4 regions of the Hymenobacter sp. FMD4 genome follow, and region 1 is predicted to be linked to each of the others. Evidence: riboswitches for the same ligand, from Rfam matches in the RefSeq annotation. Region 1 holds a riboswitch; each other region holds the start of a gene.
The links. A riboswitch is a leader RNA that binds a small molecule or an ion and turns the genes downstream of it on or off. The one in region 1 is predicted to bind cobalamin.
Positions count from the first base shown of each region.

Region 2: another riboswitch for cobalamin. It lies ahead of AC5FXY_RS17550 (acyl-CoA thioesterase); the one in region 1 lies ahead of AC5FXY_RS17030 (sensor histidine kinase).
Region 3: another riboswitch for cobalamin. It lies ahead of cobT (nicotinate-nucleotide--dimethylbenzimidazole phosphoribosyltransferase); the one in region 1 lies ahead of AC5FXY_RS17030 (sensor histidine kinase).
Region 4: another riboswitch for cobalamin. It lies ahead of AC5FXY_RS01975 (TonB-dependent receptor); the one in region 1 lies ahead of AC5FXY_RS17030 (sensor histidine kinase).

Region 1 covers NZ_JBZYWH010000021.1:28,528-36,246, forward strand. Annotated here, with positions in the region: gene mobC (conjugal transfer protein MobC) at 1-1,712, opposite strand, end outside; gene AC5FXY_RS17005 (YWFCY domain-containing protein) at 1,667-2,002, opposite strand; gene AC5FXY_RS17010 (relaxase/mobilization nuclease domain-containing protein) at 2,183-3,043, opposite strand; gene AC5FXY_RS17015 (plasmid mobilization protein) at 3,040-3,360, opposite strand; gene AC5FXY_RS17020 (ParA family protein) at 4,204-5,022, shown strand; gene AC5FXY_RS17025 (hypothetical protein) at 5,031-5,702, shown strand; cobalamin riboswitch at 6,065-6,252, shown strand; gene AC5FXY_RS17030 (sensor histidine kinase) at 6,588-7,598, shown strand; gene AC5FXY_RS17035 (LytR/AlgR family response regulator transcription factor) at 7,638-7,719, shown strand, end outside.
Region 2 covers NZ_JBZYWH010000022.1:63,326-71,044, forward strand. Annotated here, with positions in the region: gene AC5FXY_RS17540 (GNAT family N-acetyltransferase) at 1-83, shown strand, start outside; gene AC5FXY_RS17545 (PQQ-dependent sugar dehydrogenase) at 204-1,565, shown strand; cobalamin riboswitch at 1,622-1,810, shown strand; gene AC5FXY_RS17550 (acyl-CoA thioesterase) at 1,990-2,376, shown strand; gene AC5FXY_RS17555 (DedA family protein) at 2,561-3,217, shown strand; gene AC5FXY_RS17560 (shikimate dehydrogenase family protein) at 3,301-4,047, shown strand; gene AC5FXY_RS17565 (TonB-dependent receptor) at 4,178-6,790, opposite strand; gene AC5FXY_RS17570 (ABC transporter permease) at 7,187-7,719, opposite strand, start outside.
Region 3 covers NZ_JBZYWH010000017.1:93,252-100,970, reverse strand. Annotated here, with positions in the region: gene AC5FXY_RS15535 (6-pyruvoyl trahydropterin synthase family protein) at 1-10, opposite strand, end outside; gene AC5FXY_RS15530 (FecCD family ABC transporter permease) at 95-1,099, opposite strand; gene AC5FXY_RS15525 (ABC transporter substrate-binding protein) at 1,096-1,995, opposite strand; gene cobC (alpha-ribazole phosphatase family protein) at 2,207-2,791, opposite strand; gene AC5FXY_RS15515 (adenosylcobinamide-GDP ribazoletransferase) at 2,791-3,591, opposite strand; gene cobT (nicotinate-nucleotide--dimethylbenzimidazole phosphoribosyltransferase) at 3,588-4,691, opposite strand; cobalamin riboswitch at 4,874-5,069, opposite strand; gene AC5FXY_RS15505 (Dps family protein) at 5,405-5,872, shown strand; gene rfaD (ADP-glyceromanno-heptose 6-epimerase) at 6,144-7,109, shown strand; gene AC5FXY_RS15495 (FAD/NAD(P)-binding protein) at 7,217-7,719, shown strand, end outside.
Region 4 covers NZ_JBZYWH010000001.1:438,674-446,392, reverse strand. Annotated here, with positions in the region: partial or broken gene AC5FXY_RS01980 (DUF5074 domain-containing protein) at 1-839, opposite strand, end outside; gene AC5FXY_RS01975 (TonB-dependent receptor) at 864-2,810, opposite strand; cobalamin riboswitch at 2,968-3,189, opposite strand; gene AC5FXY_RS01970 (DNA-3-methyladenine glycosylase) at 3,318-3,917, shown strand; gene AC5FXY_RS01965 (class I SAM-dependent methyltransferase) at 3,963-5,222, opposite strand; gene AC5FXY_RS01960 (hypothetical protein) at 5,238-5,855, opposite strand; gene AC5FXY_RS01955 (DUF4397 domain-containing protein) at 5,980-6,732, shown strand; gene ahcY (adenosylhomocysteinase) at 6,852-7,719, shown strand, end outside.

The sequences.
Region 1 (7,719 bases):
TCCGCTTTCTCCTTGATGAGGTGCCGCAGATTCGGGTCCTGGTTGATGCGCCGCAGCTCCCGCGCGCACAGCTCTTTCACCTCGCTTTTGATCCGGTTGAAGTTGGCCTTGATCATCTGCTCCGCCTCGTCTTTGCCCGTGGCGGGGTTGATGAAGCTGGTAATATCCGGGATGGGTTCCAAGGCGCGGGACTCGGCGGCCAGGGTTTTCACGTCTACCTGAATCCGGGCGTGGAAGACCTTTTGCCCTATTTCCTCCCCGAAGTTGTCGGCCACGGCCCCTACAAAATGGCCCTGGGTCAGGTTGGCAATGGTGCTCGCAGGAATCATGCTGTCCATCTGGGTCGAGAGGCTGGTGCTGGTTTCGCGCTGGTTGATGCTCAGGCCCTGGCGCTGCTGCAGGATTTTGCCGAACCGCTCGCTTAGCCACTTGCCGCTGTTGCCCGACACCTGCCCGCTGAAAACGTTGCCGACCGTGTTCTTAATGACCTCGGCCTCCTTCTGGCCGTAGTCGCGCTCCAGCTGCGAGAAGTCCTGAAAGCCCAGGCAGGTGGATACCTTGTTGCTGCGGGCCGTGGCAATCAAATTGTCCAGTCCCTTGAAGTAGATGGTGGGCAGCTCGTCAATGATCAGCGACGACTTGCGCTTTCCCTTCTGGTTCACCAGCTTCACCAGCCGGGCGTTGTAGAGGCCCAGCGCGGCCCCGTAAATGGCTTGCCGCTCGGGGTTGTTGCCCACGCACAACACCTTGGGCTCCTCCACGCTGTTGATGTCGAGCGTAAAGTCATTGCCCGACATAACCCAGTACAGCTGCGGGGAAGCCAGCCGGCCCAGCGGAATGCGGGCACTGGCAATCTGCCCTTCCAGCTGCTCGATGGCGTCCTTCTGAAACGCCGACACGAAGGGCTTGACCAGGTTTTCAATCTCGGGGTAGGAAGCCAGTACGGGGAAAATCTCTTCGTAATCCAGGCTCAGGAACTCGATGACGTGGGGAAAGGTGCAGTACCGGCCCTTCTCCACCAGCCGCAGAAACCAGATGATGGCGGCTACGAAGTTGATGGGCGACTCCACGAAAAAGTCGCCCTGCTTTTGAATCCAGCTCTTGTTCAGGTTCAGCATAATGGTCGAGGCGCTTTCGTAGGCGTCCACGATGTCGGTCATCAGCTCGGGCAGCAGCGGGTTGCAGCGGTGGCTTTTGCGGGGGTTGTCGAAGTTGATGACGTAGAAGCCCACCGGCCGGTCAAACTTGTCCTGGTGGCGCAGCAGCGTGTTGTAGCAGATCCGGCTCAGGTCGTCAAACTTGTAGTCGTAGATGTACATGCAGAAGCCCTTGGCGAGGTGCTGCCGGATAAACTCGTTGATGATGGCAAAGGACTTGCCCGAGCCCGGCGTGCCCAGCACCATGGTGGCCCGGAACGGGTTCACGACGTTCAGCCAGCCGCGGCGCTTTTTACCCCGCAGCTGGTATTCGGTGCGCAGGTTCACCGAGTACTCGTTTTCCATCAGGCGCTCCTGCTGCGGAAAGCTCTCGTTGTCCTTGTTGAAGATGTCCTTTATCAAGTCGTTGTTAAACAACCGGCTGAGCCAGGCGCCGGCGCTCAGCAGCAGCAAAAAGCCCGTGGCGACCACCGTGGCGTACAGCCCCGTAGCCAACCCGGCCGGCATCCTCAGGCTGCGCAGCAGGTCCGCGCCGTACAGCAGCGCCAGACCCATGTTGGGTAGGCCACCACGGAAATGCCCTGCAGTTTCTCGTCTTTCCGGCCCCGGGTGCCCAGGCAGCTAAGCAGCAGAAACACCACCGCCAGGGTTTTGCTTACCCAACTGGCGGTAAAGAGAAAGGTGTGCCGGGTAAAGCTGACCAGCAGCTGCTCCACCACGGCCGGAGCCCATCCCAGGGCTTTGAAAAAGCTGAAGCAGTAGTAGTAAATGTTCAGGCTCAGCAGCCCGATGGCCAGCAGGCGCATCAGCTCCATGATCTTGCGTAATCCCTTTTCGTCTTCCATCAAGTGGTAGGTTGGTTTACAGCCAACCTACCAGCTCTTCCCGCCCCGTGGGGACATTAGTTGACGAGTAGCCGAAAGAAGCGCATCAGCTGCTGCTATTGCCCGTGAACGGCATTGGCTTAAGCCTGAGCAGAGCCGCTGTGGCTCGGCTAAGGTTAGCTCGCTTGCCGCACGTTAGCCTTACAAACCCTTTCGGGGACCTCGTTTACGGACTCGGCTGGGTGCTATAGTTTCCGCAGGAACCTGGCGACTTTCAACGGGACCGGGTTTAGCCAAGAGCCGCTGGTTTGAGGTTACCTCCGCCAGTAACGCGCGCAGCTGCGCTGCCTTAAAGCCTACCTCCTGGCCTTTGATGCCGACTCCGTTCAGCTCAAAGCTAACCCCGCGCAAAGCCCCCCCTTTGTCGTGGGTATAGCGCACGGCAATTCGCTGCTTGTGCAGCAAGGCGGCCAACCACTGCTCCCCTCCCCTTTCGGCCAGGGTAAAGATTTGCTGCAGGACTTGCCGCACTTGCTCCCGTGCCGTTTCCTTTTGCGGGTCCAGATCCTTGATACTGCGGCGGCGCTCGGGGATGGGCCGCATCCCCAATTCCTGGCTTATGAGCTTGGTGATAGCCGGCTGACGGTAGAAATTATTATCCGTCCGCAGCGCGGGCCCGCCGTCGATGGGCACCCGGTTGAGGTAGATGTGCAGGTGGGCGTGCTTCTTATCGCGGTGCTCGTACACGACGACCTGGTGGCGCTCAATCGGCGCGCCAATCAACTCGCAATACCGACGCGCCGCTGCTACCTTTTGGGCCTGGCTTACGTCCTCTCCTTCCTTCCAGGAAAGCACGGTATGCCACACTGGCTTCAGCACTTTTTTGCTCCGGCTTGCAATGGCTTGCATCTCCCGGGCCATCTCAACCGGACTGCCAGGAATAACATTCGAGACGACTAGCAACAGTGCTTCCCCCGGCTCTTTTCCCTTGTCCTTTCGTTGGCCCGCCCCGTAAGTTAGCGCTCCTTCAAAGTCGCTTCCGGTGGTGGTTTTCGCAATCATACCAAGTGGCCCCGGATAACAGCCAGCGCCTGCAGCAGCTGCTGTTGGTGCTGACTAAATGCCTGGCCGGACTGCGCCAACCGTGCAAGCTGATTTAGGGAAGTGCCAATGCCCACCAGCTGCCGGCGCAGCTCGGCCGGCAATACTTCCTTTACTTCTGCGCCCATTCCTACCACCCGCAGGTAGTCGGATACTTTGTTAAACCCAGCGGCCATAGCCTTCGCCTCGATGGCTTTCTTTTCCTCGGCCGTAACCCGGAAGTGCATCTGCTGGTCGCGGGTTGTCTCCGTTGCGGCTGGTTTGATTTCTTTAATCATGCCTCTAAGAATTGCTTAACAGCCCTAACCTACGGCCAAACCCATTTTATGGCTATGTACTACGCCTGGACTAGCAAGCCAAGTTCGAGAAGCCTGCGAATCGGGCGGTGTCACTGGGGAAGCAAACAAGGTTTGTGTACACAATGACATGGCTTGCTGGTCGTTGAACGGGCCGTCAGCACGAGGACGTTGAACGATGCTAGGCTAGCGCTAAGAACGCTTCGCTGCGTCATTGCTTCTGTGCTTCAATGAAGCAAGCATGATGCTATAGCAAAATCGCTTTTGTGCCTTTTTATAAACCAGGAAAGGAGCAGTTGGTCTGAGTGCATGGTGCTTCTAAGCTTCAATACATCGTTGCTTCAATGCTTCAAGGGCTTCAAGAGATTAAGCTTATATCTAACTATAGCCTTTTCGCTTCGATGCTTCTTTGCTTCAGTGCTTCACTAAATAAACAACTGGTGCCTAACTAGAAGCATGCTTTATCGCTTCAACGTTTTTGTGCTTCAGTGCATCCATGCTTCAATATTATTTTGCTTCAATGTTTCAGTGATATCTTGCTTCATAGCTTCGTATATTTATTGCTTCACTGCTTCATATGTTCAATATATCATCGAAGCGTTAAGCGCATGAAGCAGTGAAGCACCGAGTTAATGCTTCAAAGATAAATTGCTTCTCTGCTTCGGTAGATTGCAGCTTCTGTATATCTTTGAAGCGTTGCTTCGAAGCTTCATTGTATCATATAGCAATTGAAGAACAGCACCATTGAAGTACTGCATCCGTGATTCATCGAAGCAATGCTTCACGCTTAATAAAGTCGCCGCTCCGTCAACCCGTTCTCTCTTCATGAAAAAAACTACTGTGATCGCCTTTGCCACCCAGAAAGGAGGGGCGGGTAAGTCAACGATTGGGACGCACGTAGCCTCGGCGCTCTGCTACCTCTACGGCTACAAGGTGGCCATGCTCGACTGCGACTATCCGCAGAACACCCTGCATGCCTACCGGAATCACGAGCAGCAGCTGCTGCAGTCCGACATAGCCTTTCAGGAGCGGCTGATCAAGCAAGGCGTTACCCCGTATCCCATCGGCATTTCCAGCGTGGAGAAAGCGGTGGAAGCCATCGACACCCTGGCCGAAAAGGAATTCGACTTTATTCTGGTCGATACCCCCGGTACGGTCAACGTGGTGGGCTTGAGCGAGCTGCTGGAGCGGGTGGACTACATCTTCCTGCCCATGGAGCCGGACATGGGCACCATTGCCTCCACCATGTCCTACATGCACATCCTGGGCAACTTCACCCAGGCCCAGCGCCCCGAATCGAATCTGGTCGGCTTCTACGCCTTCTGGAACAAGTTCCTCAAGGCCGAGAAGCGCACGGTGTACACCAAAACCGCCGAGCTGTTCCGCGACAAGGGCTACCCGCTGCTCAACAGCCGGGTGGAATCCCTGGTCAGCATCAAGGACAAGCGCTCCACCATGTTCCCGATGCCGGAAAGGGAATTAAGCAAGCTTGGCCTCGGCAGCCTGATCACCGAGATCCTGGAATTGGTGGTGGGCAAAGGCACGCTCACCCCGTCCGGCAAGCGCATCGACTTCACCCCCGTGGAGTACGAGCAACCCGCCCCGGTTGCCGCCACTGAAACCCTCGACGAGAACGCCCACTAACCTTCCCCATGGCCAAGAAACCAGCCGAATCGAAAGAGGCCGCCGCGGAGCGGCGCCAGCGCGAACTTGCCGCCCTCACCTCGGGCGTAGCCGCCTTTAGCCTACTGGGGGATGCGCCCAAGCCGGCCGCGCCGGCCCCGGTGGAAGCTCCCGCGCTCGTAACCCCTGCGCCCGCGGAGCCCGCGGTCGCGGCCCCGGCAGCGGCCCCGCCACCCGTGGTAAGTAAACCAGAGGAAAAAAAAGCCGCGGCTGAGCCAGCAGATAGGCCCGCCCCCGCCCAGCCAGCCGGCAAAGCCGCCGCCCAGAAGCGGGTAGGGGAGGGGCCAGCCGCCGCGCCGGCAGCCGCATCTGCTTTGGCTGATGAGGAAGACGAAGCCGAAGAGGACGATGACTTGGAAGGAGCGGAGGCCGCGCAGCCGGCGCTCCCGGCCCCGGTAGCCACGGGCGAGTTGGACCTGGCCCCGCTGTTTGTGCCTTCAGCGGAAAAGAAGGGCACCACGCTGCGCATCACGGCCGATCACCAGCAGTTCTTCACCAACCTGGGCTTTATCCTGGGCAATGGCGCCTCGGCCCCCGACATCATCCACAACATCCTCAATCGATTCCGGGAGGAACACGAAGCGCAGATCCTGAAGGCGATGAAAAAGCAGATGCGCCAGATGATGTCCCCCAAGCGGTAAAAAAGTAGCTCTCAAGCGTCGTCAGCAGACAGCTTCCCGGCAAGTAACCGTGGCAGTTCCCGTTCCCGAAGAGTGGGTGGGGTAGGGGAGGGGGCGCTCACCCGGTTATTACCGGCAGTACTCCTGCAATACCACGCAGAAACGCCTTGCTGGGCGCTGCGCCAGCGCATACAACCGTTGAAGTTTCGCCCGCAAATCCGTGGCCTGGTCCTCTGCCGAGTACCGGGCCACGGATGTTGGTTTCAAGCCTTTTATGCCCGGGCATGAGTCGTGAAAACCAGCTTTTTGAGGCCTTCAGGGCCGATGGAAGGAAACCAGCTGGACAGTAAGCCCGTATTCACCCCCCAACACGCTCTTTGCATTTTTCAATTGCCGTAGCGAGGTTTCCGGGTAATGCCGGGATTAAAAAGGAACCGTGTGAGAATCACGGACTGTCGCGCAACTGTAAGTGCCAAACCAGTTCTGGTCAACAGCATAGCCATTGCCTGCGGGTGAGAAGGCTGACGAGAATGGCACAAGTCAGGATACTTGCCCGCTACGATCGTAGACGAATGCCCTCGCAAGCAGGGGCAGACCTCTAGCTTATTGAACTGCGAAATCTGAAAGGCCCGGCTTAACCCGCTGGTGTCTCCGGGTTGCCAATACCCCCTCCTTTGCAGCTTACCCCGCTAGGCCAGCCCCTGCTGCGCAAGGCATTCGCTCGTTGCAAGAATGATGCTTCCTCATTCCCACCAAACGAAGTAGCATGCTAGTTCTAGCTTCCGCCTTCCCGCGTAAGGAAAGCGAGCACCTGCAGTTCCTGAGCGGACCTACGCCGCCCGGCATCCTTACCATTAGCTGCACTGCTGCGGCGGCTGATTTGAGTGTTCCCCGTTGCTGCTCGTTATGCCGTTGGCAGTAGTGCTACTTGGCCTGGCCCTGCTTTCGCCGCGCCTGCCGGATGCCGCCTCAGGGCAGTTCAGCCGTCTTCCGCTAGCGACCGGGTCGGCTGGGGCCCCGGCCGTCATCCAGCCCTTGCCCGCAGCAAACGGCAAGGAAAGCACTCCGCTTCCGTTGCCGGTGGATTGGCAGGCCCAGGTGCGGGAGCAGCAAATCCAACTGCTGACCCAACAGGCCCGTACGGCGGCCGCCACGGCACGGGAGCAGCAGCAGCGCCAACGCGCCCTGGCGGGGGTAGCCTGGCTGCTGGGGCTGGGGCTGGTTGCCGCGGCTCTTTGCTACGGGCGCCTGCAGCGTCAGCAAAACCTGCTGGCCCGTGCCCACCAGGAAATCAGCGCTGCCATCGCCGAAAAGGAAGTGCTGGTCCAGGAAATCCACCACCGGGTTAAAAACAACCTGCAGATTGTCAGCAGCCTGCTATCCTGGCAATGCAGCCGCTCCTCGGACCCGGCCTTGGTCGAGGTGCTGAGCGGTAGCCAGGCCCGCATCCAAAGCATGGCGCTGGTGCACGAGTTTCTGTACCGGTCCGCCAACCTGGCCCAGGTCCGCCTGGATGTTTACTTGACCGAGTTGCTGCAGTCGCTCCACCGCTCGCTGAACTCGGCGCAGAAGCCCATCGAATTAACGGCGGAGCTGGATGCCGTGATCATGGAAGCCAAAGACGCCAGCGCCTTCGGCTTACTGGTCAACGAACTGGTCACCAATGCCTACAAGCATGCCTTTGGCCCGCGGGGCCGCGGGCGCCTGCGCATCACGCTCTGCAAAAAGAAGTGCCCCTACGGGTTTCAGCTGCGGGTAATGGATGACGGCGTGGGATTGCCCGGCAGCGGACTTAAAGGCCAGGCAGAATCGATGGGCATGCACCTGGTCTCCTCGCTGGCCAAGCAGCTCAAGGCCACGGTTACGGCCACGGCCAACCACCCCTCGGGCACCTGCATCGAAGTTACCCGCCCCTGATAACGGTTTTAAAACTACTTTCTTACCACCGCGCTACCTATGTCTACCGTCCTGATTGTAGAAGACGAAATCCTGATTGCCAATGAGATTGCCCGCACGCTAAGCCGGCTGGGTCACCACC
Region 2 (7,719 bases), on a different contig from region 1:
GGGAAAACTTCTATTACGCGGGCCGTTTTCTGGACATGGTTGTTTACAGCCGGTTGGCGCCGGCCCGAAACGCAAGCAACTAGGCGGTGGACAGTAGCTGGCGTGGCGGGCGGATTCTGGCGCCGGCTACGCATAAGCAGCCGACAACCTGTTTGCCCTGAGTGAGTATTAAAGCGGGTTTACGATCAGACCGAAACCCGACCATGAAACACTTGCCGCACTTACTGCTGACGGCTGCCGGAGCCTTGCTCATCGGCTGCAGCCAGCAGCGCTCTGATACCGCCGATACCCAAACCGATCCGCAAGCCAACGGCCAGACCGGCGCCGTTCCGGCCGAGCCGCAAGGTACGACCGGGCAGGAAGTCCAACTGCCTGAACCGTACGCCACACCTTCTGAAATCAAGTTCAGCAAAGTCATTGGCTGGCCAGCGGGCAAGACGCCCACGGCACCGGCTGGCTTTACCGTTACGGAGTACGCCCGCGACCTGCAAAACCCGCGCTGGGTATACATCGGGCCCAACGGCGACGCTTTTGTGGTGGAGTCTAACACGGTGCCGCGCACCTCTACGGCCAAGGGCGAGAAAAAGGAAGGAATGAAAGAGTCGCGCTCCATTCGCGAAACCAGCGCCAACCGCATTACCCTGTTCAGGGATGCCAACAAAGACGGCAAGCCCGAGCTGCGCGAAACCTTCCTGATCGATCTTAATCAGCCTTTCGGCATGACCATCGTGGGCAATTATTTCTACGTGGGCAATACCGATGCTGTGCTGCGCTTTCCGTACCAGCCAGGCCAGACTAAAATCAGCGGCAAAGGGGAGAAGGTGCTCGACCTGCCCGTGGGTGGCTACAATAACCACTGGACCCGCAACCTGCTGGCTAACGCCGACGGCTCCAAGATTTACGTGTCCATCGGCTCGGCTTCCAACGTGATGGAACGCGGCGAGGAAGAAGATCGGGGCCGGGCTCTGATCATGGAAATTAACCCAGATGGCTCGGGCAAGCGCGTGTTTGCCAGCGGCCTGCGTAATCCCGTGGGTATGGACTGGGCGCCCGGTACAAAGGTGCTCTGGACGGCCGTCAACGAGCGGGACGAACTTGGCGACGACCTCGTGCCCGACTACCTGACCAGTGTGCGCGAAGGCGGCTTTTACGGCTGGCCTTACGCGTATTTCGGACAGAAGGAAGACCCGCGCCGCAAAGGCGAGCGGCCCGATCTGGTCGCGAAGTCCATTGCACCAGATGTAGCCCTGGGGCCTCACACGGCTTCATTGGGCCTGGCCTTTTACAACGCACAATCTTTTCCGGCGAAGTACCAAGGCGGGGCCTTCATCGGGCAGCACGGCTCCTGGAACCGTTCGGAGTTTTCGGGCTACAAAGTCGCCTTTGTGCCTTTCAGTGGCGGAAAGCCTAGTGGGGGCATGGAGGACTTCCTGACGGGCTTTATTGCTAATCCGGATACCCGTGAGGTGTATGGCCGGCCTGCCGGCGTAACCGTGGCTCCAGATGGCGCCCTGCTCGTGGCCGACGACGCCGGCAACCGCGTCTGGCACGTGGCCGCTCGGTAACGGTAAGCCACAAGTATCCCGGCTAGGCGCTATACTTGCGGCCAGTTCTTTGTCATCCGCAACTGCCGTAGAAAGGTTGCTGCCACTCGGCAGCATTAAAAAGGAACCGTGTGTAATTCACGGGCTGACGCGCAACTGTAAGTAACACAATCAAGGAAAGTCACTTAGGTCCATTGCCGCCGCGCGGTGAGAAGGACGGCCTTCCCGTTACGAGCCAGGAGACTTGCCTACCTACGATGCGACGCGTGCTTTCGCGACTTAGAGCCACCGTCGAATACAGAGGAACGGTGTGCCCTGGGCCCAACAAGCGCAGGAGCAAGGCGGCCAGTGCCTGCCTGCGCGTCCGATGATATTCGATGAGGGAAGTAAGCCCCGAGGTCCGCCCCAAACGCAGGTGCGGGCCTCACCTTTTTCCTTTTTTTCGATGACCGACGTCGCCCAACGCATTGCCCACGCCGAAACCCGCATTTTCAAAGCGGTATTTCCCAGCACCACCAATCACTATGACACCTTGTTCGGTGGCACGGCCATGCAGCTCATGGATGAAGTGGCTTTCATTGCCGCCACCCGGTTTAGCCGCAAGCGCATGGTTACTGTCTCCTCCGACAAGATTGACTTCCGGATTCCCATTCCAGCGGGCACCATCGTCGAGCTGATCGGGCGGGTTTCGCGCATCGGCACCAAAAGCCTCGATGTGCAGGTCGACATCTTCACCGAAGAAATGTATTCCGATTCGCGGCACCACGCCGTGGCCGGTACGTTCACCTTCGTGGCCATCGACGAGCACAAAGTGCCCATCAGTGTGCTGTAATTCCTGTGCGCCTCCTTGCCAGCCTAGTGTGGCCGCGCTGATTGGCGGCGTAAAACAGCCGATAATTTGACGCTGGAGAGGGGCTGTTTGCCGTTTCGAAGCCGATGATAAGCCGCAGGTTACGCCCTTGGATGACGAGCCTTTGCAGGATAGGGCTTTACTTTGCAGGATAATCTCTGCACGCATGGAAATACTTAAGGACTTCATCGACATCGTCCTGCACCTCGATAAACACCTGGCCGAGCTGATTCAGCAATACGACGTCTGGACCTACGCCATCCTGTTCCTGATCATCTTCGTCGAAACCGGCGTAGTGGTGCTGCCCTTCCTCCCCGGCGACTCGTTGCTGTTTGCGGCCGGCTCGCTGGCCGCGCTGCCCAACAGCCCGCTCAACGTGACGCTGCTGATCCTGTTGCTCATTGTGGCCGCCGTGCTCGGCGACACGCTCAACTACCACATCGGCGACTACATCGGGCCGCGGGTATTCCGGCGCGATTACCGCTTCCTGAAGCGAGAGTACCTGATCCGCACGCAGGAGTTCTACGAAAAACACGGTGCCAAAACCATCATCATCGCCCGCTTCGTGCCCATCGTGCGCACGTTCGCGCCTTTCATCGCCGGCGTGGGCACCATGAGCTACGGCAAGTTTCTGTCCTACAACCTGGTAGGAGGTGTAATCTGGGTAACGTCGCTGACGGTGGCCGGCTACTTCCTCGGTAGCATCGAGTTCATCCAAAAAAACTTTGGCTTGTTCACGTTGTTGATTATAGCCGTGTCGGTGTTGCCCGTGGTCATAGAATTCCTGAAGCAACGTTTCGCCTCGGCTCCGCGTCAGGCGTAGTTGTACATTAGAAAGTAGAAAACCGTCCCGGCTATTTGGCGGGGACGGTTTTTTTTGTTTTTTCGGGGTAAAATCCGTTGTCTATGCCTCGTGAATTCGGTCTTATTGGTCGCTCTTTGACGCATTCTTTTTCGCCGGCTTACTTCACGCAGAAGTTTGAGCACCTAGGCCTGACCGACTGTACGTACGAGCCATTCGAACTAGAGCACATCCGCGACTTACCGGCCCTGGTAGCCAGCCGGCCTGACCTTACCGGGCTCAACGTCACCATTCCCTACAAGGAGCAAATCATGCCTTACCTCGATGGGCTGGACGCCTCGGCGGGGCGGGTAGGTGCCGTCAACGTCATTCAGTTTGATGCGGACCGCCGGCTCATCGGGCACAACACCGATTACGTGGGGTTTCGCGACTCTTTGCAGCGTTTTTATCCGTTGCGTGGCGAACCTGCTTCGGCGCTTATTCTGGGTACCGGTGGGGCGGCCAAGGCCGTAGAAGTGGCCTTGCGGGAGCTGGACATACGCAGCTGGTTTGTCTCGCGCGACGAGCTGGCTTTGGGCCTCACCTATGCCGAACTGAGCCCGGACTTGGTAGCCGCGCATACGCTCATCATCAATACTACCCCGCTCGGCACCTACCCGCGCGTGGACGAGTACCCGCCCATTCCCTACGAAGCCCTCACGCCGCAGCATTACTTGTTTGATCTGGTATACAATCCCAGCGAAACCGAATTTATGCGTCGGGGCCGCGCTGGCGGCGCCCAAACGCAAAACGGCTTCGAAATGCTTTGCCTGCAAGCCGAAGCCGCCTGGGCCATTTGGAACCGGGGATGACGGGACAGACGATGAGGTAACGTGAATTGAGGTACCGAGAAAAAAGAACCGGCCCGGCTGCGAGAGCAGCCGGGCCGGTTTGCTGATGCGGACGAGCTACGAATGTGTAACCTGTCACTCATTACCTGGTTTAGTTACCTCCCTGGCCACCGCCGCCTTCGCCGGCCTTTTGGTCGTCGTTGCGGATGCTGCGGCTCGGGCGGCGCGGCTTATTCTCCAGCTTGCCGAAGCGGTAGCTGAAGGCGCCCCGTACGCCGCGGTTAAACACGTACGTGGTGTTGGTGGAGCTAGATCGGCCGTTGTCGAAGTCGTTCACCAAGCGGATGTTGCGCGAGAAGGGGTTGTCAGCGTTCAGCGTGAAGTCGGCCTTACCCTTTAGCAGCTCCTTCCGCAAGCCGATGGAGTACATCTGCCAGGGCGAGTTGCGACCTTGTAGCTGGATGCGCGGCGAGTTCAGCATGCCGAAGAACTGCACGCTGAGGCCTTTCTCAAACTTATAGCCCGAGTTGATATTGGCCGAGTACACAAAGCCCGAGTTGCTGCCCCGCTGGCCCAGGTCTCGGAGGGTACGGCTGTAGAGGTACACGTAGAACATGCTTACGTTGCCGCTGATGTCCCACTTCGGTAGCGGCTTGATCGAGCCGAAGAAGTTGGCGCCGTAGGTTTGGTTTTGGGCTACGTTGCCAAAGGTCGAGATGACGCGGCCTTCAGCATCTGTATTATACACCCGCTCGATGGCGTTGTTGGTCTGCCGCGAGTAGAGCGAAATATTGATGGTCGACTTCTTGACGAAGGCGTTCCAGTTCAACTCGTAGTTGTCGGTGAATTCGGCATCGAGTTCCGGGTTACCCTGCGAGATGTTGCGCGGGTCGGCTTCGTTGCGGTAGGGGTTTAGGAAGAACACGCTCGGGCGCTGAATGCGGCGCGAGTAGCTCAAGCGCAGCGACGAGCCGGGCTGTTTGAGGTTGCGCGTCAGGGCTACGTTGGGCAGCACGTTGGTAAACGTCAGCTTGAAGGGCTGGTCCTGGCCTTCGAAGTCGCCGTTCAGATCGGTACGTTCCACGCGGGCGCCCAGCCGCACATTGTATTTTTTGCCCAAGCTGGTACCGTAAGTACCGTACGCAGCCATTACGTCTTGGTCGTAATCGTATTTGTTGGTGAGGCGCGGGTCTTCGCGCAGCACGCCATCGGGGCCGGTGCGGCTCACGCGGAAGTCGCTGGTCACCGTCCGCTGGATCATTTTACCGCCGACTTCTACTGTTTGCTTATCCCCGATAGGATGCACGTAGTCGGTTTGCAGGGTTGTTTCGAGGTTGCGAGCCGTGTTGGGGCTTTCTTCCTCGAAGGCAATAACATCGGGCTCGGTCAGCGAAAACTGGTCGAGCTCATAGCGACGCGTGTTGCGGTTGCGGTTGTGCTGGCCCAGTACCGTCCACTCGCGGCGGCTGTTCTGGCCAAAGCTGCGCGTGTAGGTGCCCGTCAGGTCGTAGCTCTGCATCTGAAACCGCTGCTTAAAGTCGCGGGTATAGTTGCCCAGTTGCTGATTGCGCGGATCAACGGAGCCTTCGTCGAGGGTGTAGGTGTTGAAGATGTTCGCTTCGTTGCGGTTGCGGAACAAGTTGCCGTTCAGCGACAAGCTCACGGCGTGGTTCGGCGCCGGTTCGTATTCCAAGCCAATGCGGGCGTTGCCGCCGCCGCCTTGCGCCCGGCCCTCGTTGCGCTGGGTCAGGCGGCCAATAGTACCCTGATTCAACGTATTGCGTACGTCACGGTCTACACGGTCGACGCGCTGCTCGCCGGGGGCATAGAAAGCCCAGCCATTCATGGCCGACGACAGCCCCAGTTTTCCTTTGCGGGCGTTCAGGGCAAAGTTGCCGTTGGAGTTACGCGTACCCACGGCCACTCCCACGTTGCCGTTGATGCCCTGCAGGTTATTTTCCTTCAACACAATGTTGATGATGCCAGCCGAGCCCTCCGCATCGTATTTGGCCGAAGGCGAGGTAATCACCTCTACGTTCTTGATCTGGTCGGCGGGCAATTGCTTTAGTGCTTCGGCTACGTCGCCGGCCACCACAGCCGAGGGCTTGCCGTTGATGAGCACGCGCACGTTGCCGGAGCCGCGCAGCTGCAGGTTGCCATCGGGGTCTACGCTTACCATCGGGGCTTTGCGCAGCACGTCGGCGGCGGTACCGCCCTTGTTGGTGTTGTCCTGGGCGGCATTGTACACCAGGCGGTCGGGCTTGCTTTCCACCACGGGTCGTTCGCCGGTCACCGTCACTTCGCCCAGCTGCTTGGCTTCCGACTTCAGTGCTACCGTGCCCAGGTCGAGGCTCATCTTTCCCTCTTCCAGCGTCACGGGCTGTATTTGACTGCCGTAACCAATAAAGCTGATCGACAAGCGGTAGGAACCCGCCGCTAGGCCTTTCAGCGTGAAACGGCCTTTGTCATCGGCCACGGTGCCGTCGAGGGGCTGCTCGCCAGTGGCGGGCAACAGCGCCAGGGTAGCAAATTCCACGGGCTGCTTGGTAGCAGCGTCTACCACCGTGCCGCTGATGCGGCCGTTGCCGCGCGGGGTCGGGGTAGAGATTACCGCCGGTTTGGTGCCCGGAGTGGCGGGGGCACCAGGGGCTCCCGTTGGAGCTCCAGCGGGTGGCCCGGCCGGCCGCGGGGCTGGCGTTTGCGCGAGGGCATTGCCAGAAAGCAGACTGGACGATGCCAGCAAAAGCAGTACGGCGTGTTTCATATCAGTGGGTGTAGCTAAGCGAAGAGGAGGGAAAACTACCCGCAGTGGGTGGACGGGCTAAGAAAAATCAGGCGAAGCGTAGTCACCGGCGACCAACAGTATCCAGTACCGGTGAGTGGAATAGGCTCTTAATCAATTCGGGTGTAAAGGTCAAGATTGGTATTTTGTTAAACAAGGTACCTTGTTATAAAATAATCAAACTTAATAGTGATTGATAACCAAGCTGTAGAGGTTAGGTAGTCAGTATAAGCCTCCTGTTACTTAAGGATGTGAATGCAGAAGCCACTGCATATCATTTGCTTGCATTTCGGTCAATGGTCGACCAGCATATAGCAAGGGTTGCATTCTTTGTAGGGAAAATTGTGGGGTAATGACAATAGGTTGAGAAACATCAGGTTATCGTTCCCGTCGAAGGCTGAGTAGCAAGTAGCCCAGAACCGATGCTAGCGCAAACCAGCCCAGCGAAATCCACTCTGCTTTGGCCAAGGAAGCAGCCATGGTCGGGAGCTGGCTATGCGACGTGCTGTCGCGAAGCGTTAGTAGCGGCGCGGTATACGGAACCCAGTCGATATATTCCCAGCGGAGCAAAGTGAGTGCGGCAATGGTAGCGGCCATACCCAAAGCTACGGGCAGGGCAAATGAGCGCCACGATAGCGCTGCCACGTACTGAATGGCCAATAACCCGAGCGTGGCAAGGTAGGTATGCATCAGAAGCACGCCCGCCGCTGCTACCGGCACCGCGTTTGTCTGAAAGTGCAGATCAGGCCGTAGTATACCCAGCAGCCAACCCGAAACCAGCAGCGCGACTACATACAGAACTTGCGCCAGCATATTAAGCCCGAGCAACACAAGCAGCTTGCTGCCAAACACCGCCGCACGACTCACCGGCTGGGCGTACAGGTGCTTCCAAGCGTTGGCTTGGTTTTCAA
Region 3 (7,719 bases), on a different contig from region 1:
GGTAAATCATTGGGAGACGCTTAGAGACTGAGGGGCTTGGGGCCTTACGCATGTGCGGCTGTCATAATTCCAAGCTGCACACGGTGCAAAGACCCTAAGCCCCTTTTTTCCGCAGCAAATATACGAAGAACGGTACGCCGAACAGGGCAGTAATAAGTCCGACTGGCAGGCCGGCCGGTGGATGCAGCCAGCGGGCGAGCAGGTCGCAGGCTAGTAGGAAGGTGCCGCCAAGCAGGGCACAGAAGGCAATATTCAGTCGGCCAGTGACGCCTAGCAGGCTACGCGTGATGTGCGGCACGATCAGCCCGACAAAGCCCAGCGGGCCGCACAGAGCTACTACGCCGGCCGTAATGCCGCAGGCAGTAAGCAACAAAGTCCAGCGCGTGCGGCTCACGTCTAAGCCCAGCGCAGCGGCACGCTCCTCCCCCAGCAGCAACACGTTCAGGTGGCGCTGCAGCGCCCAGGCCAGCATCAGACCGATGACAACCACGATGGCTGGCCCGATTAGCAAGTTCCAGCCAGCCCGCTCCAGGCTGCCGAATGCCCACGATACGGCGGCTCGCAACTGAGAATCGGTTTGGGCCTGGAAAATGATGAGGCCGCCCAAGGCATTAAGCAAAGCCGCAACGGCCACGCCGGCCAGCAGCAGCTGCGCCGGCATCAGGCGGCCGCGCCGGGAACCGATACCTACAACTACCAGTGTAGCGCCGACGGCACCGGCCAGACTCCCGATGGGCAGGATCCAAGGTGTAAGGCCGCTAGCGGTGGGCAGTAGCACGCTTACCACCAGCGCCCCCAACGATGCCCCGGAAGCCGTACCCAGCAAGTAAGGGTCGGCCAGTGGGTTATTGACCATGGCCTGCATGAGGTAGCCGCTCAGGGCAAGGCCGCCCCCGGCCAGCAGGGCCAACAGCAAGCGCGGCAGGCGTAACTCGAAGAGCACTAAATGGGCTGCATTGTTGGGGTCGTAGTGCTGAATGGCCTGCCAGAGCATGGCGTAATCGGCGCTTTCGATGCTGCCCAAGCGGATACCGACGACCAGCAGCACAGCTGCCGTCAGCAACAAGCCCACAAACAACAACGGCGCACGACGGCTCATGAGGCAGGATGCAGCAGCTGGTACAGCTCGCGTACGGATTCGACAACGCGCGGGCTGGGCCGGGCCATCAGGTCGCCGTTGACAGGATATACCTGGCGCGTCTGGTAAGCCTGGATACGGCGCAACTCGGGATACATGCGGAAGAACGTGCTATCGAGCTTGCCAAGGCGGCCGCCGATTAGCACATCGGGGTTCAGCTTCAGGATATACTCCCGCGTCAGGGCCGGATAGGGCTGCGGAAACGAATCCTGTAGAGCATTTTGGCCGCCGGCGAGGCGAATCTTGTCGGTAAACAGCGTATTGCGGCCGTAGGCGTAAATCGGGTCGAGCCAGGTGATGGCCAGGGCGCGCGGCTTGGGGCCGGCAGTAGCGGGCAGGCTGGCCAGCTCGCGCTGCAGCGAATCGGTAAGTTGCCGGGCTTGCTGCTCGCGGCCAAGGATGCGGCCCAGGTCGCGGAGGCCGCGGAAGATGTCTTCCACCCGGCGGTAGCGCTGGTAGTAGACCGGGATGCCCAGTTCCTGCAGACGGGCGGCGTCGGCGGCGCTGGTCATGCCTTCGACGGTGAACACAATGTCGGGATGCTTGCCCACGATGCCTTCGAAATCAACCGGATAACTGCTTACTATAGGCTTGCGCAGCGCCGCAGCGGGGTAGTCGCAGGCTTGGGTACGGGCCACGATGGTAGCCGTATCGGCCACGGCAAAAAGCATTTCGGTCATGGACGCGGCCAGCGCCATGACGCGCTTGGGCTGGGACGGGATGGTGACGGAGCGACCGAGGTCATCCTGTACGGTAATGCGAGTGGGTGCTTGGGACGTCGGCGTTTTGGCAGCGTCCGGAGATTGGGAGCAGGCCGTGAGCACGGCCCCGAGCAGCAACGGATATAGTTGGCGCATGAGAAAGTAAAAGTAGCCGATAAGGGAGCTGGGGAACCGTGACCGTTGACCGTCATGTCGAGCTTGTCGAGACATCTCGCGTGTTGATGCCAGGTAGTAACCTCAACCAGTAGATTACTCTCAGCCATTAGCACGCGAGATGTCTCGACAAGCTCGACATGACTGTTCTTTTTATTCGTCTCAGCTCAGCAAACGTGTAGAAGGATACTGGTTACCGGTTCACTCCGCGCACCTGCCAACGACCATGCTGGTGAGTGAGCTGCGTGACGGACGCAAAATCGATGGTCACCTGAAAAGCATTGCGCAGCGGGTAACCCAGGCAGTGTGCCAGCAAAGCGCGGATGACGCCGCCGTGGGAGAAAATCAGCAATGGGCGGTCGGTAGCACCCAGTGAAGGCAGCTCGTCGAGAAAAGCCACGGCGCGGTCTTGCAGCTGTTGGAACGTTTCGCCTTGGGGCGGAGCATAAGTGACGTAATCAGCCATCCAAGGCGTCAGTTCGGCTTCGGGCAGCTCGTTCCACAGACGGCCTTCCCAAGTGCCGAAGTGCATTTCGCGCAGGCGCTCATCGGGAGTAGCGGAAGGAGCCACGGCGGCGGCCAGGCGCGTGCAGCGCGAGGAGGGGCTGGTGAAAGCGCGGAAACCGGCGGCAGGCGGTGCCGGCAACTTGGCTTGAAGCGCAGCCACTTCTTCTTCGAAGGAATCGGCCAGACCTACGTCGTGGTGGCCATAGCAGAGGCCGGGCGTGGCTACCTGAGTGTGGCGGATGAGGTATACGTCGAGAAGTGTAGCGGCCATCAGAACCAGATGCGGGCGGTGAAAAACAGGTAAATCACGACTTCGGCCAATTGCTGGGTGGCGCCGAGGCAGTCGCCGGTGTAGCCTCCGATCCAGCGCTGAAACCATCGCCCGAGCACAATTTGCAGAATGGCCAGCGGCAGGAGCACGAGCAGCATGCCGGGGTTTTGAGCGTACGCCGCCCAGGCCAGCAGCGGCAACAGGCCCCAAGCCGCCGCCGTGAACAAGCGGCCCCGGTCGAGAGCTTTGGCGACGGGCTTGGCTTTGGCGTCGTCGTTTTCGCGGGCGTACTGGTGCGTGAATACGAAGCTCAAAGCCGTGAGGCGGCTAAGCGGGTGTGCGACCAGTAGCAATACCGGTACCGAGGCCTGAATGGCAGAAACAAGGCCATCGGCGCGGTACAGGGCACCGAACTTTGCAGCCAGCAGCAGGCCCAGCCCAACCACGCCGTAAGTGCCCACGCGGCTATCCTTCATGATTTCGAGGATGCGGCCGGAGGTCCAGCCACCCCCAAAACCGTCGCACACGTCGGCAAAGCCATCCTCGTGAAACGCGCCGGTAATCAGTACCGAAGCCACCATACTCAGCAGCAGACCAATAGCTGGCCCCCAGAGGTAAGCCGCGCCCCAGTACACAAGGGCCGATACACCACCGACCAGCCAGCCAATCAGCGGAAAATAGATGGTGGCGCGGTTGAGCATGTCCTCCGCATGGCCAATCCAAGACGGGCAGGGCAACCGCGTGTAAAACATCTGGGCCGTCAGGTACAACTCCAGCTGCGTGCGTAGCCACTTTTTCATCGGAGGGTGGATGCTTCGGTTTCGGCAGTAGCGGTGCTCACGCCGGCGCTTTCGAAGGAAGCCATTTCATGGAGGAAGCGCACAGCCGACTGCAGCAGCGGGTAGGCCAGAGCGCAGCCCGTGCCTTCGCCCAGGCGCAGGCCCAAACGCAGTAGTGGCCGGGCCTTCAACTCGGCCAGCAGGTTCTGGTGGCCGGCTTCGGCCGATTCGGTGCAGAATACACAGTACTCCAGTATGGCTGGCGCCAACCGGGCCGCGACAAGCAGGGCGGCACTCACGATAAAGCCATCCACCAGTACCAGCATCCGATGGGACGCCGCGCGCAGCATAGCCCCACAGATCTGGGCGATTTCGAAGCCGCCGAAGGTTGCCAGTACCTGCAGTGGATCGGCGGCTGACACCTGCAGGTGAGCGGCCACGGCCTCGGTCAGGATAGCAAGTTTGCGTTGTAGGCCCGCATCGTCGAGGCCGGTGCCGCGGCCGACGCACTGGGCCAGCGGCAGGCCGGTGAGCAAGCGCAGAAGTACCGCAGCCGAGGACGTATTACCGATGCCCATTTCGCCGAAACCGACGACGTTGCAGCCCTTGGCGTGCAGCTCATCAATGATGGCGGCGCCGTGCTGCAGGGCTTGTTGGCACTGCGCGGGCGTCATGGCCGGCTCGTGCAGGAAGCTGCGCGTGCCGGCGGCTACGCGGGCATCGGTGAGGCCGGGCACGTCGGAGAGGTCTGTGGCCACGCCGGCATTGATGACGCGCAGCGCCAACTCGTGCTGGCGGCAGAACACATTGATGGCCGCGCCCCCGGCAGCAAAGTTGCGCACCATCTGGCCGGTTACCTCGGCTGGGTAAGGACTGACGCCCTCGGCGCTGATGCCGTGGTCGGCGGCAAATACTAATAGGTGCGGCTGGCGCAGCTCCGGCGCAAGAGTTTGCTGCACGAGGCAGATTTGGCGGGCCAGATCTTCGAGCTGACCTAAGGCGCCCACCGGTTTGGTTTTGGTGTCGATGCGGTGCTGCACGGCCGCGGGCAGGGCGCTGCCGGGCGCTACAAGCGGCGGTATGGGCCGAAAAGTAAAACCTTGGGCAAGGTTGGTGGTCATTGAGGAGAGCAAAAGCAGGCAAGGCCTGCGGTGTACGTCGCTGCTCCGGCACTTCGCGACGCCCTCCTCTCCTACCCGCCACAGGCTAAACGCGGGGCTCTGCCCAACCCGGCCCGCAAGGGCCAGCACCAGCGGCCCGGCCGCGGCGGTTCTTACCTGATGACGGCCTTAGGCGCGAAGGCGTCACCGTACAGCGGCGGGCAGGTCTCCTGACTTGTACCGTCTTTTCGGCCTTCTCGCTTCAGTAATCGAAGCAATGGCTTGCGTGAAAAGACTTGGCTAATGGGTACTTACAGTAGCGCGTCTGTTCGGGACTTGCACCCGATTCCCTTTTTAAGCCCAGCCCGAAAGCTAAGCACCTGCCGCAGTCGGGCTGAGAAGTTAGCCCGGAAACAGTGGGTCAAAGGTAGGAGAACTTACTTGAAACGGGTGTGAGCAAGCTGGGCGAGCAATTTTTCCAGCGACTCGTTAGGTGCTCCTGGAGGTGGAGGTTCAACTTTTGATTGGTTCCTTTTGCTGGTAGACACCTGGCGGCTCAATGCAAAAGCCTTCTGTCAAGGGTAATCGGGCCGACAGTAACGGAGGCTGCTTTCATCCGTTCATAACCGAAGCCTTCATTTCTAGCTTTTATCTCGGACACGGTCCGTATGCCGGTCGAATCTGCGGCGGCAGCCGTTGCGTAAGCGCTACATCACTCATTCCAACCATCGACTATGAAAAACCAAATCGGGCTAGACTCCGCGCAGTCCCAGGAACTTGCAACAGGGCTGAACAAACTGCTGGCCAACTACCAGATCTTCTACATCAACACCCGTGGCTTTCACTGGAATATCAAGGGCGAGAAGTTCTTCGAATTGCACGCCAAGTTTGAGGAGCTTTACACCGATGCGCTGGTCAAAATCGATGAAATAGCGGAACGTATTCTGACGCTGGGCCACCGCCCGCTGCACTCGTTCACCGACTACGTACAAACGGCCACCATCAAGGAAGCTACCAATGTTTCGGAAGGCTCAGCGGCGGTGCGCACGGTGGTGGAAAACTTTCAGGCCTTGTTGCTACTGGAGCGTGAGCTGCTGGAACTGGCCGGCGAGGCCAACGATGAAGGCACTGGCGCCCTGATGAGTGACTACATCCGCGAGCAGGAGAAAACCGTGTGGATGTACAGCGCCTCGCTGGGCTAACCCACTACGTAGCCAAACAAACGCCACAATAGCCCGCTGCCTTCCCGGTGGCGGGCTTTTTCGTGGACGGTACTTGATCCATGAAGCATAATTCTTCTCGCTCTGGGCCGGCGTCTGCTATAGCCAGCCAACAACGCTACAGAAGCGCCACTAGTGGTACTGACCCAGCCTCGTCCCTATCTCGCTCCTTTCCATCCCCCGGCCCGAGGCCCCGAGTACGCCATGCGCCGAGAAACTCCGTACTTCGCAGCTCAGAACACAACTCCTGCTTATGATTATCGTGACGGGCGCAGCGGGCTTCATCGGCAGCTGCATGATCAGCCGGCTCAATGCCGATGGCTTCAACGACGTAGTGGCCGTGGACAACTTCTCAGTGGAGAAGAAAATGGCCAACCTGAAGGGCAAGCACCTGCGCGAGTTTGTCGACCGCAACGAGTTTTTTGACTGGCTCGACAAGAATCACGAGCAGGTGGAGTTCATCTTCCACCTCGGCGCCCGCACCGATACGGCGGAGCAAGACGTGGCCATCTTCGATCTGCTGAATTTGAATTACTCCAAGCAGATGTGGCAGGCTTGTGTGCGCTACAACTTGCCGCTGGTGTACGCTTCCTCGGCTGCCACCTACGGCTCGGGCGCGCTCGGCTACTCCGACGACGAAGCCTTACTGCCGCTGCTGCGCCCGCTGAATCCCTACGGCGACTCCAAGAACGACTTCGATAACTGGGCCATTCAGCAGGAAGAAAAACCGTTTTTCTGGGCAGGACTGAAGTTTTTCAACGTGTACGGCCCCAACGAGTACCACAAAGGCCGCATGGCTTCGGTGATATTCCACACCTTCCAGCAGGTGCAGCGCACGGGGTCCATGGAACTGTTTCGCTCGCACAACCCCAAGTTTGCCGACGGCGAGCAAATGCGCGACTTTATCTACGTGCGTGACCTCACCGACGTGTGCACCTTCCTGATGCACCACCGCCGCAACTCCGGCATCTACAACCTGGGCACCGGCGAGGCCCGCACCTTCCTGGATCTGGCCCTGAATACTTTTGCCGCACTCGACAAGACGGCGGACATCAAGTTCAAGGACACGCCCGAAGACATCCGCGACACTTACCAGTACTTCACCCAAGCCGATATGAGCAAGCTGCGCAGCATTGGCTATCAGCGGCCGTTTACGCGCCTGGAGGACGGAATTTCTGAGTACGTACGTGACTTTTTGGTGCCGGGCGCGTATCTGTAGCCCGGACCGCCGTGCCCCTTGCTATCTAGCCTGAGGTGGGCATTGTCCGAAATTTTTCCTTTTTTCGGAAGCAATGCTCAAGAGGATCTTGGGCTTAGGGGCACACTATGACGCGGCACACCATTGTCATCATCGGAGGCGGAGTAGCGGGCAGTTTACTGGCCGTTCAGCTCACGCGCCTACCGGGTGGCCCCCATCCATTGGATGTGGTGGTGGTGGAGCCGCGCGAGCGGCTTGGGCCGGGCACGGCTTACACCAACGACCGCCCTGAATGGCTGCTGAACGTGCGCAGCGGCGGGCTAAGTGCCTTTCCCGACGAGCCCAATCACTTCGTGGAGTGGCTGCAGAAGCACGGCATTGCTGAGTGCCTCCACGGCTTTTGCCCGCGACAGGTGTATGGCCGCTACATCGAAAGCCTGGTGCAGGTTGCGCTGGACAACACCGCTATTAACGGCGTGCGCCTGCAATGGCTGAACGCCCGCGCCGTAGACGCTCAGCCTATGGCCGATGACTGCCGCATGCGCCTGACGCTCGACAATGGGCAACAACTAGAGGCCAATAATGTAGTGCTGGCTTTGGGCAATTTCGCTCCTTCCATGCCCGTGCAGCC
Region 4 (7,719 bases), on a different contig from region 1:
TAGTACAGTTGCTGACGGTTAGGCGAGGCTACTAGGTTGGTAGCGCCCGCGCTGGCAAAGTCAAGCATGCGGGTACTGGCGTACGGCGCGGTGTTGTTCAGGCGTACCAGCTTGCCGGGGGTGCTGGAGATTACATTATACGGCGCTTGCGAGTTGTAGCGCGTAATACCACCGCACAGTACCCACACGTTGCCGCTGGCATCCTGCACCAGCGAGTTTGGCCCATCCGATACAGTCAGGGTCGTTTCTACCTGGTCCGTGGTAGTATTAATAACGGTTACCGTGTTTTCGTCCGAGTTAGGTACAAACAGCTTCCCGTTGGCCACCAGCGGCTGCTCGGGCAGTTTGCCCACCGGGATAGTGCTGGTTACGGTGTTGGTGCCCAGGTCAATAACTGCCACGCGGCCGCTTTGCCCGAAGGCTACCCACTCGGTCAAATACGCTTTGGTGCCGGCTACTGCTATGTAGCGCGGCAGTGCCCGCCCGCCGATGGTAGCTACCGCATCAAACTCGGGGAGTCGGACCACTTCTACCTTGTTGCTGTTATTGACCACGATGTAGCCCCGCTCGCCCGCTACAGTCATGGACTGCACCACGTCGCCGAGGGCACGGTTGTTTACGCGCTGAAACGGGTCTTTTTCCGACTGCCGGCTCGTGCGCTCAATCCCGCTTACCGAGCCGTTCGGCGTACCGAACTGGCCTTGATTCACCACGAAAATATCGGGCTTCAGGGTCGTGGTTACATCATCGTCATCGTTGTTGCACGAGGCCAGTGCCAAACCAGCGAGAATGGGCAGCGCCAGCGTACGTAGGCGTGCTTGCAGCGAAAAGTGTTGCATTGAAAGGAAGAGAAAATGAATGTGTTATTGCCAAACCACTCGCAGGCTCAGGGCAACGGAGCGCCCTGGCATAGCCCGGAAAGCGTAATTCTGATAGGTGGTATTCACCAGGTTGTAGCCCTGTGCCAGCGCTGTCAGCTGCCAGCCTGCTAGTCGAAATGTGTAGCCCGCCGAGGCATTGACTAAGGCATAGCTGGGCAAATAGCTCGTTGCGGAAGCATCGGTGTAGCGCAGGCCGTTCAGCGTGAGGCTGCTAATCAGCGTCCAGCCCTGCCAGTGCTGATCCACCGATAGGTTGGCAGCATGCAGCGGCACGTAGGGCAGCTGGCGGCCCACGGGGTCTTCATCGATGGTGTAACCCTGGCGTTTCTGGGCGTGCGTAAACGCGTAGCTACCCCGGGCCGTCAGGCGGTAGGCGCCCGGTTGCCAGCGCACCTGACTGCTAAACTCGACCCCCTGCGTGCGTACCTGGCGCAGGTTGCGGGGGCTCCAGTAGCCTTGGACCGGGTCAGGTGTCCATTGCACCCAGTCGTCCACCAGCAGATGATAGGCGGCTAGGTCGGCCTCGGCCGTCAGCTGTCCGTCGGCCGTCCACCAACCTTCGTAGTGCAAGCCAGCTTCGTAGCCAAAGCCCGTTTCGGGGAGCAGATTTGGGTTGCCGCCGGGGCGCCAGTATCGTTCGTTGAGGGTGGGGGCGCGGTAACTGCGTGCGGCGTTGCCTTTCAGCCACAGCTGTTGTCGGCCGCTGCCCCAAGCCTGCCACTCGGCGCCCAGTGTGGGAGCGAGGGGCGGGCGTCTGTCGGGAATCAAGGCTTGGCGCGTGTTCAGCGTCAGCCGCAAGCGCGGGCTTGGGTCGTAGCGCACCAGCCCGAAGCCAGCGAAGCGCCATTCGGTGACGGCGCCCCGGTAGCCATCCACGTCGGCCACAAACTGCTGCGCCTCGCCCCCAAACCGCAGACTCAGGTTGGGTGCCGCCTGCCAGGTATGCTCTGCTTGGGCCTGCCGGTTGTGCGTCAGCGAATGGCTGGTGCGCAGGTTATCATTGTGGTATTCGATCAGGTCGGTAAACGAGGCCACCCGAACGGCCGTTTCGCCGTGCGCATGCTGATGGCGGTAGCCCAGCATCATGCGGGCGCTCTGGTCCCACTGGCGGGCGTGGTTATTGGCCGAGCCGATGGCCGGCTGAATTTGGCGCGTGGCATCCGTCAGCCACACGGCACCCAGCAGCTCGTCGCGGCGGCCGAGGCGCACCCGCAGGTCCTGCACGAAGCTGGTCTGACGCAGGGCCGCATTTTCCTGACGGCGAAGTACTGTGCCCGCAAATTCCGGAGATTCGTATTGAAAATCGTTCTGTGCCGTGCGATGCATAAAGCCCGTACGCACACTTACGTGCTTGTCGCGCACGCTGCCCTCTACATTGAGGGCGCGGGTGCCAAAGCTGCCGACTTCCACTAAGCTGCTTAGGCGGGTGCCTTGCGGCAGCTCGCCCGGGCCAAGCACTACGGCGCCGCCCATGGCCCCGGTGCCGTACAAAGCTGCCGCCGGACCGTGCTGCACATCGATGCGGCCCACCGCCGAAACCGGTAACAGGGAAAAATCAGCCTCGCCCAGCGTCGGAAAATTCAACGAGAAGCCGTGCCACAGCACTGCCGTATGCCGCGCCGAAGTGCCGCGTAGCGCAATGGAAGCCAATTGGCCCGGGCCGTAATTTTTAAGGTAGATAGGGGAGCGGGCCGACAGCGCATCGGCGACGGTGCTGGCCTGAAAGGGCGCCAGCGCGGCGGAGTCCAGCGAGGTGAAGTGGCTGCCGGCGGCGTAACGGGCCGGGCGCAAGCCCTGCACTTGCACCGAAGGCAGCACATGCCGCGCCGTATCGGGGCGCTGAGCCCATGCGGGTATCGTTCCCGCCGCTAGCATTGCGGCCGATACCCACAACCGCCGCGGCAGTTGTTCAGGAAGAAAAGCGAACATCCGAACCAAAGTTTTCGATAGCGAAAATTTCGGTCCAGAACCCTGCAATCAGCTGGTCAGCTGCTCGCAAAGCCGAGGCAGAATCAGGCAAGAGGACCCGCAGCGGCAAGCCGGGGCCAATAACGATTCATTCTCCGCCCGTCCTCCGCAGGCGCCGAACACTGAAATGGCATAGGCAGGTCTCCTGACTTGCTTCGCGCCCGGCGGCCTTCCCATTCCTCAGGCTGCCGAAGCAGCCGTCATCGAAACAGTGGCGAAGAGAGGCCTGACGCTGGTAATGAAGCTCACAGTTGCGGGGACAGTCGCCGATTTGCACGGCATTCCCTTTTCAGCCGCGCCCCCCAATCGGGGTTTGGCCACCTATGCAAACGCAAAGATAAGCACGGATTTTTCGTATTCGCCGCATTGCGCCGCTCGTATCCCATGCTGACCGAAAGGCAAAGCCCGAGCAATACCCTGCTTGGCGTGCACGCACCAGCAGAACGCGGTGCTACGTACAGCAAGGCCATGAAACTCTCCCGCGCCTACTACCAGCAGCCCGATGTGGTGGCTATTGCCCGTGACTTACTAGGCAAGTACTTGTACTCCCTCATTGATGGGGTGCTTACCGGCGGCCGCATCGTCGAAACCGAAGCGTATGCCCACGTCAACGACCAGGCTTGTCACTCGCACTTGGGCCGTTTCACCAAGCGAACCAGCGTGATGTATGAAGCCGGCGGGGTGGCGTACGCTTACCTGATTTACGGCCGCTACACGCTGTTCAATATCATTACCAACGAATCTGGTAAAGCCGATGCCGTTCTGATTCGGGGTCTGGAGCCAACGGAAGGGTTGGATGAGATGCAGCTGCGGCGCGGCTTAGGCTCCGTTACCTCCAAGCTCACGGCCGGCCCGGGCTTGCTGACTCAGGCCTTGGGCATCAGCACCGCGCATTACGGCACCGACCTCACCGGCAACCTTATCTGGCTGGAAGACCGGGGCGAAGCCGTAGCCGACGAATCCGTACGGGTCAGCCCCCGCGTAGGAATAGACTATGCCGGCACCGATGCCGCTTTGCCTTGGCGGTTTCGCATCATGGGCAGCAAGTGGGTGAGCCCGGCGAAATAACCCATAAACCAGCGGCCCCAAACCGGGAGGGTTGGGGCCGCTGGTTTAGTTTTCAACGATGGGTTCCGGCGCCACGTGGGGCTGGTGATAAAGCCGGTCGCAGACCAACACTATCAGTCGGCCCCGCAGATCGGTAGTGGCCAGAAGGTAGGTAGTGCCACCCTCCCGGATGCCCGTGCGGTAGCGAAACTCCGCAACGGAGTCGGGAAAGTTGCGCACCGTCACGTGGGCGCGTTGCTCAGGACCAAGGTGGGCGAGGAGCTCTTTTTTGTCGTAGCGGCACAAGGCGCGGCAGTGGAAAACCCGGCCGGGAAAATCCTCGCGCAGCGTGTTGGAGGTGTAGAGGTGGCTGTGTTGGTGCAGCTTCAGCAGATTGTAGCTCGTACCGATGCTCTTAAACCCGCCGGCTTTGAGCACGGCTACGTTGGGCTCGTAGATGTAATCCTGCGGCTCCGCGTACCGGGGCACCGCTTTACTCTCGCGGGTGCGGTTGGTGCGAAAGGTCTGCTCACGCCCATCCCGCATGAGGTTTATGGTGAGGCGCTCCGGGTCCACGGCCGCCTCTTGGCCCAACTCGTACAGAACCTCTTTGCACTCGTTGTCCACAGCCACCACCCACAGGCGGCGCACCCGTCCGAGTTCTTGCACTGCCAAGTCGATATCGAGCATGGGCGACGTTTTGAGCAGCACGCGCTCGGTCTTGCGCAGCAGCAATGGCAGCAGGCGCAGCACGTCCGGCTCACAGTCGGCCAGACGAAATATTTTCTTGTCAGCCGTGTCGCGGCGGGCCGGATCGAGGTAAATCCAATCGAAGTGCCCATCGGGTTGTTCGCGCAGCCAAGCCGCGGCATCCCCCACATGCAACTGCACATTCTCAACGCCGAGCACCCCGAGGTTGTGGCGCACTACTTCCACCAGTTGCGGATTGCGTTCCACGTAATGCACTTCTTCCACCTGCTGGGCAAAGAAGCTGGTGTCCACACCGAAGCCGCCGGTCAGATCAGCTATGCGCGCGCCACGCACCAAATCAGCTTTGAAAGCTGCCGTGCGCGCCGAGGAAGCCTGCTCCACCGATAAAGCGGGCGGAAACACCAAGTCGGGATTGGCCGCCCACATCGGTAACTTGGCCTTCGCCTTTTGGCGGGCCTGAATCTGGCGTACCAACTCAGGTATAGGCAGCTCGGGATAACGCCGGGCCTGCAAAGCCAGCGTAGCGGGGTCGTCGTGCAGGTGCTCAGCTACGTATTGCCGAGCCGCCGCCGACAGCGAAAAGTCCATCACAGCCATAAAGCGCTTAAAGCGCAAAAGTAAACAGCAGAACTAGCGCAGCGTCCAGCCCACCAGCAGCTGTGGCCGGCCCATGGGGGCCGTCACACCCAGTAGGTCAGGCTTAGCGCGCTCTAGTCCCATACGGCGCGCCGCCGGTAAGGTGGCGTTGTGGGCCTCTACCGAGCGCATAAAATGCTCGTTGGTCCGGCGCGTAATCAGGGCGTTTGCCAACAGGCTGCCCAAGGCAGCGCCAATTAGCACTTTCTGATTGTTATTGAAATACTGTTGCGTCTCGCCCACCAGAATTTGGCGGCCATAAAGGCCCACGGCGCCCACAAAAGCCAGCCGCTCACCTAGGAACAGCCATTTTTGGCGGCGGTAGCGGTTGAGGCTGGCCAGCGCTTGGGCGTCGTCGGCTACGTAAGGGCGCAACCGCTGGCCAAAGAAGCCCGCACTCTTAAAATCCGGACTGTTGCCAATGGTAAACCAGAAATTTTTCTGCTGACCATTCAAACCGCGCGACGCATCTTCAGGGCTCAGCCGAATATGGTTGGCCGGCACTTTTGCCTCTTGCGCCTGAGCAGCGGTGCTCAGCCCCAAGGCCATCGGCAGTGACAAAGCAAATAGGCGGTAGCTACGCACCAAGGCAGTAGGTTGGAGAGGGGGCATGCAACAAAGATAATAGACAATCAGCCAGATAAAATCACATATCCGGGTGATGCCAAGTCAACAAAACTTCGGCCGGTTACGTTCTCAACCCCGTCACATCCAGTGTCTATTTAATCATCTTCACATGAACCACCCGCTCAAACGTTTTAGTCGCCTGCTTTTGTATGCTGCTCTGCCAGTGGCCGCTCTCGCTAGCTGCAGCAGCGACGACGACGATACTACTCCTGTTGTACCCGACCGGGGCCGGGTGCTTATTTCGCACGCCGCTGCCGCAGTCAACACCCAGGTAACGGCCTTTGTGAACGACCAGCAAGTGAGTCAGCTCAATTACGGACAAACCAGTAATTACTTGGACGTAAACGCCGGTTCGCCTACCCTGCGCATCAACAACGGCACCCAAGTGGTTTCGTCCCAGGCGCTGACCGTGGCCAAGGACCAGAATTACTCGGTTTTTGCATATTCCCCCACAGCTACTATCGGCAGTGCCGCCCTGCTCACTGTATCTGATGACTTGACGGCGCCGGCTGCTAACCAAGTGAAAGTACGCCTAGTGCATTTAGCAGTAGGGGCACCTTCGCCGGTTCGGCTCACTGTGCCTTCAGCCATTCCCGGAGCCCCCGGCACCGATGTAACCCAGGATGTGGCATTTGGTGCCGCTTCAAGCTTTGTGGCACTTAATGCCGGGTCCCTCAACTTAGGCATTACGGGCGGTGCGCCGCGTGCCCAAATTCTCAGTGTAGGAGATGGCACCGGTACCGGCACCGGTACTAAAACCTACGAAGCTGGTAAGATTTACACCATCGTGGTGCGTGGAATTAGCGGATCGGGGGTCCCCGCCGCTCAACAAACGCAGGCTGTTATTATCCAGAACAATTAGCGAATTATTCAACCGCAGACCTTTTAAAAGCCTGGGCCATTGGTCCGGGCTTTTACTTTGCTCGCTTACGCCGAACAAATTGGCTACCTTTGTAGTTGGATTGCGAAAATTCCAACATTATGGTTGAGACCAAGACCTACGTTCCTTACAAGGTAAAAGACATTTCGCTGGCCGAATGGGGCCGCAAGGAAATCCGTTTGGCTGAGGCTGAAATGCCGGGTCTGATGGCTCTGCGCGCTCAGTACGGTGCCAGCAAGCCCCTGCAGGGTGCCCGCATCGCCGGCTGTCTGCACATGACTATCCAAACGGCCGTTCTGATTGAGACGTTGCAGGCGCTGGGCGCTGAAGTGACGTGGTCGTCGTGCAACATCTTCTCTACTCAGGACCATGCTGCTGCTGCTATTGCCGCGGCTGGCACACCGGTATATGCTTGGAAAGGCATGAACGAAGAGGAGTTCAACTGGTGCATAGAACAGACGCTGTTCTTCGGTGAAGACCGTCAGCCGCTGAACATGATCCTCGACGACGGCGGCGACCTCACCAATATGGTGCTGGACCGCTTCCCCGAGCTGGTATCCGGCATCCGTGGTATTTCGGAAGAGACGACTACTGGCGTACTGCGCCTTGTGGAGCGCATGAAGGCTGGCAAGCTGCCCCTGCCCGCTATCAACATCAACGACTCGGTAACGAAGTCGAAGTTTGACAACAAGTACGGCTGCAAAGAGTCGGCAGTGGATGCTATCCGCCGCGCTACCGACGTTATGATGGCCGGTAAAGTAGCCGTGGTAGCCGGTTACGGTGACGTAGGAAAAGGTACCGCTGCCTCGCTGCAGGGTGCCGGTGCCCGCGTAATCGTGACGGAAATCGACCCGATCTGCGCGCTGCAGGCTGCTATGGACGGCTTTGCGGTGAAGAAGATGGCCAATGCCATCAAGGAGGCTGACATTGTCATTACCACCACCGGCAACTGCGACATCGTAACCGAGG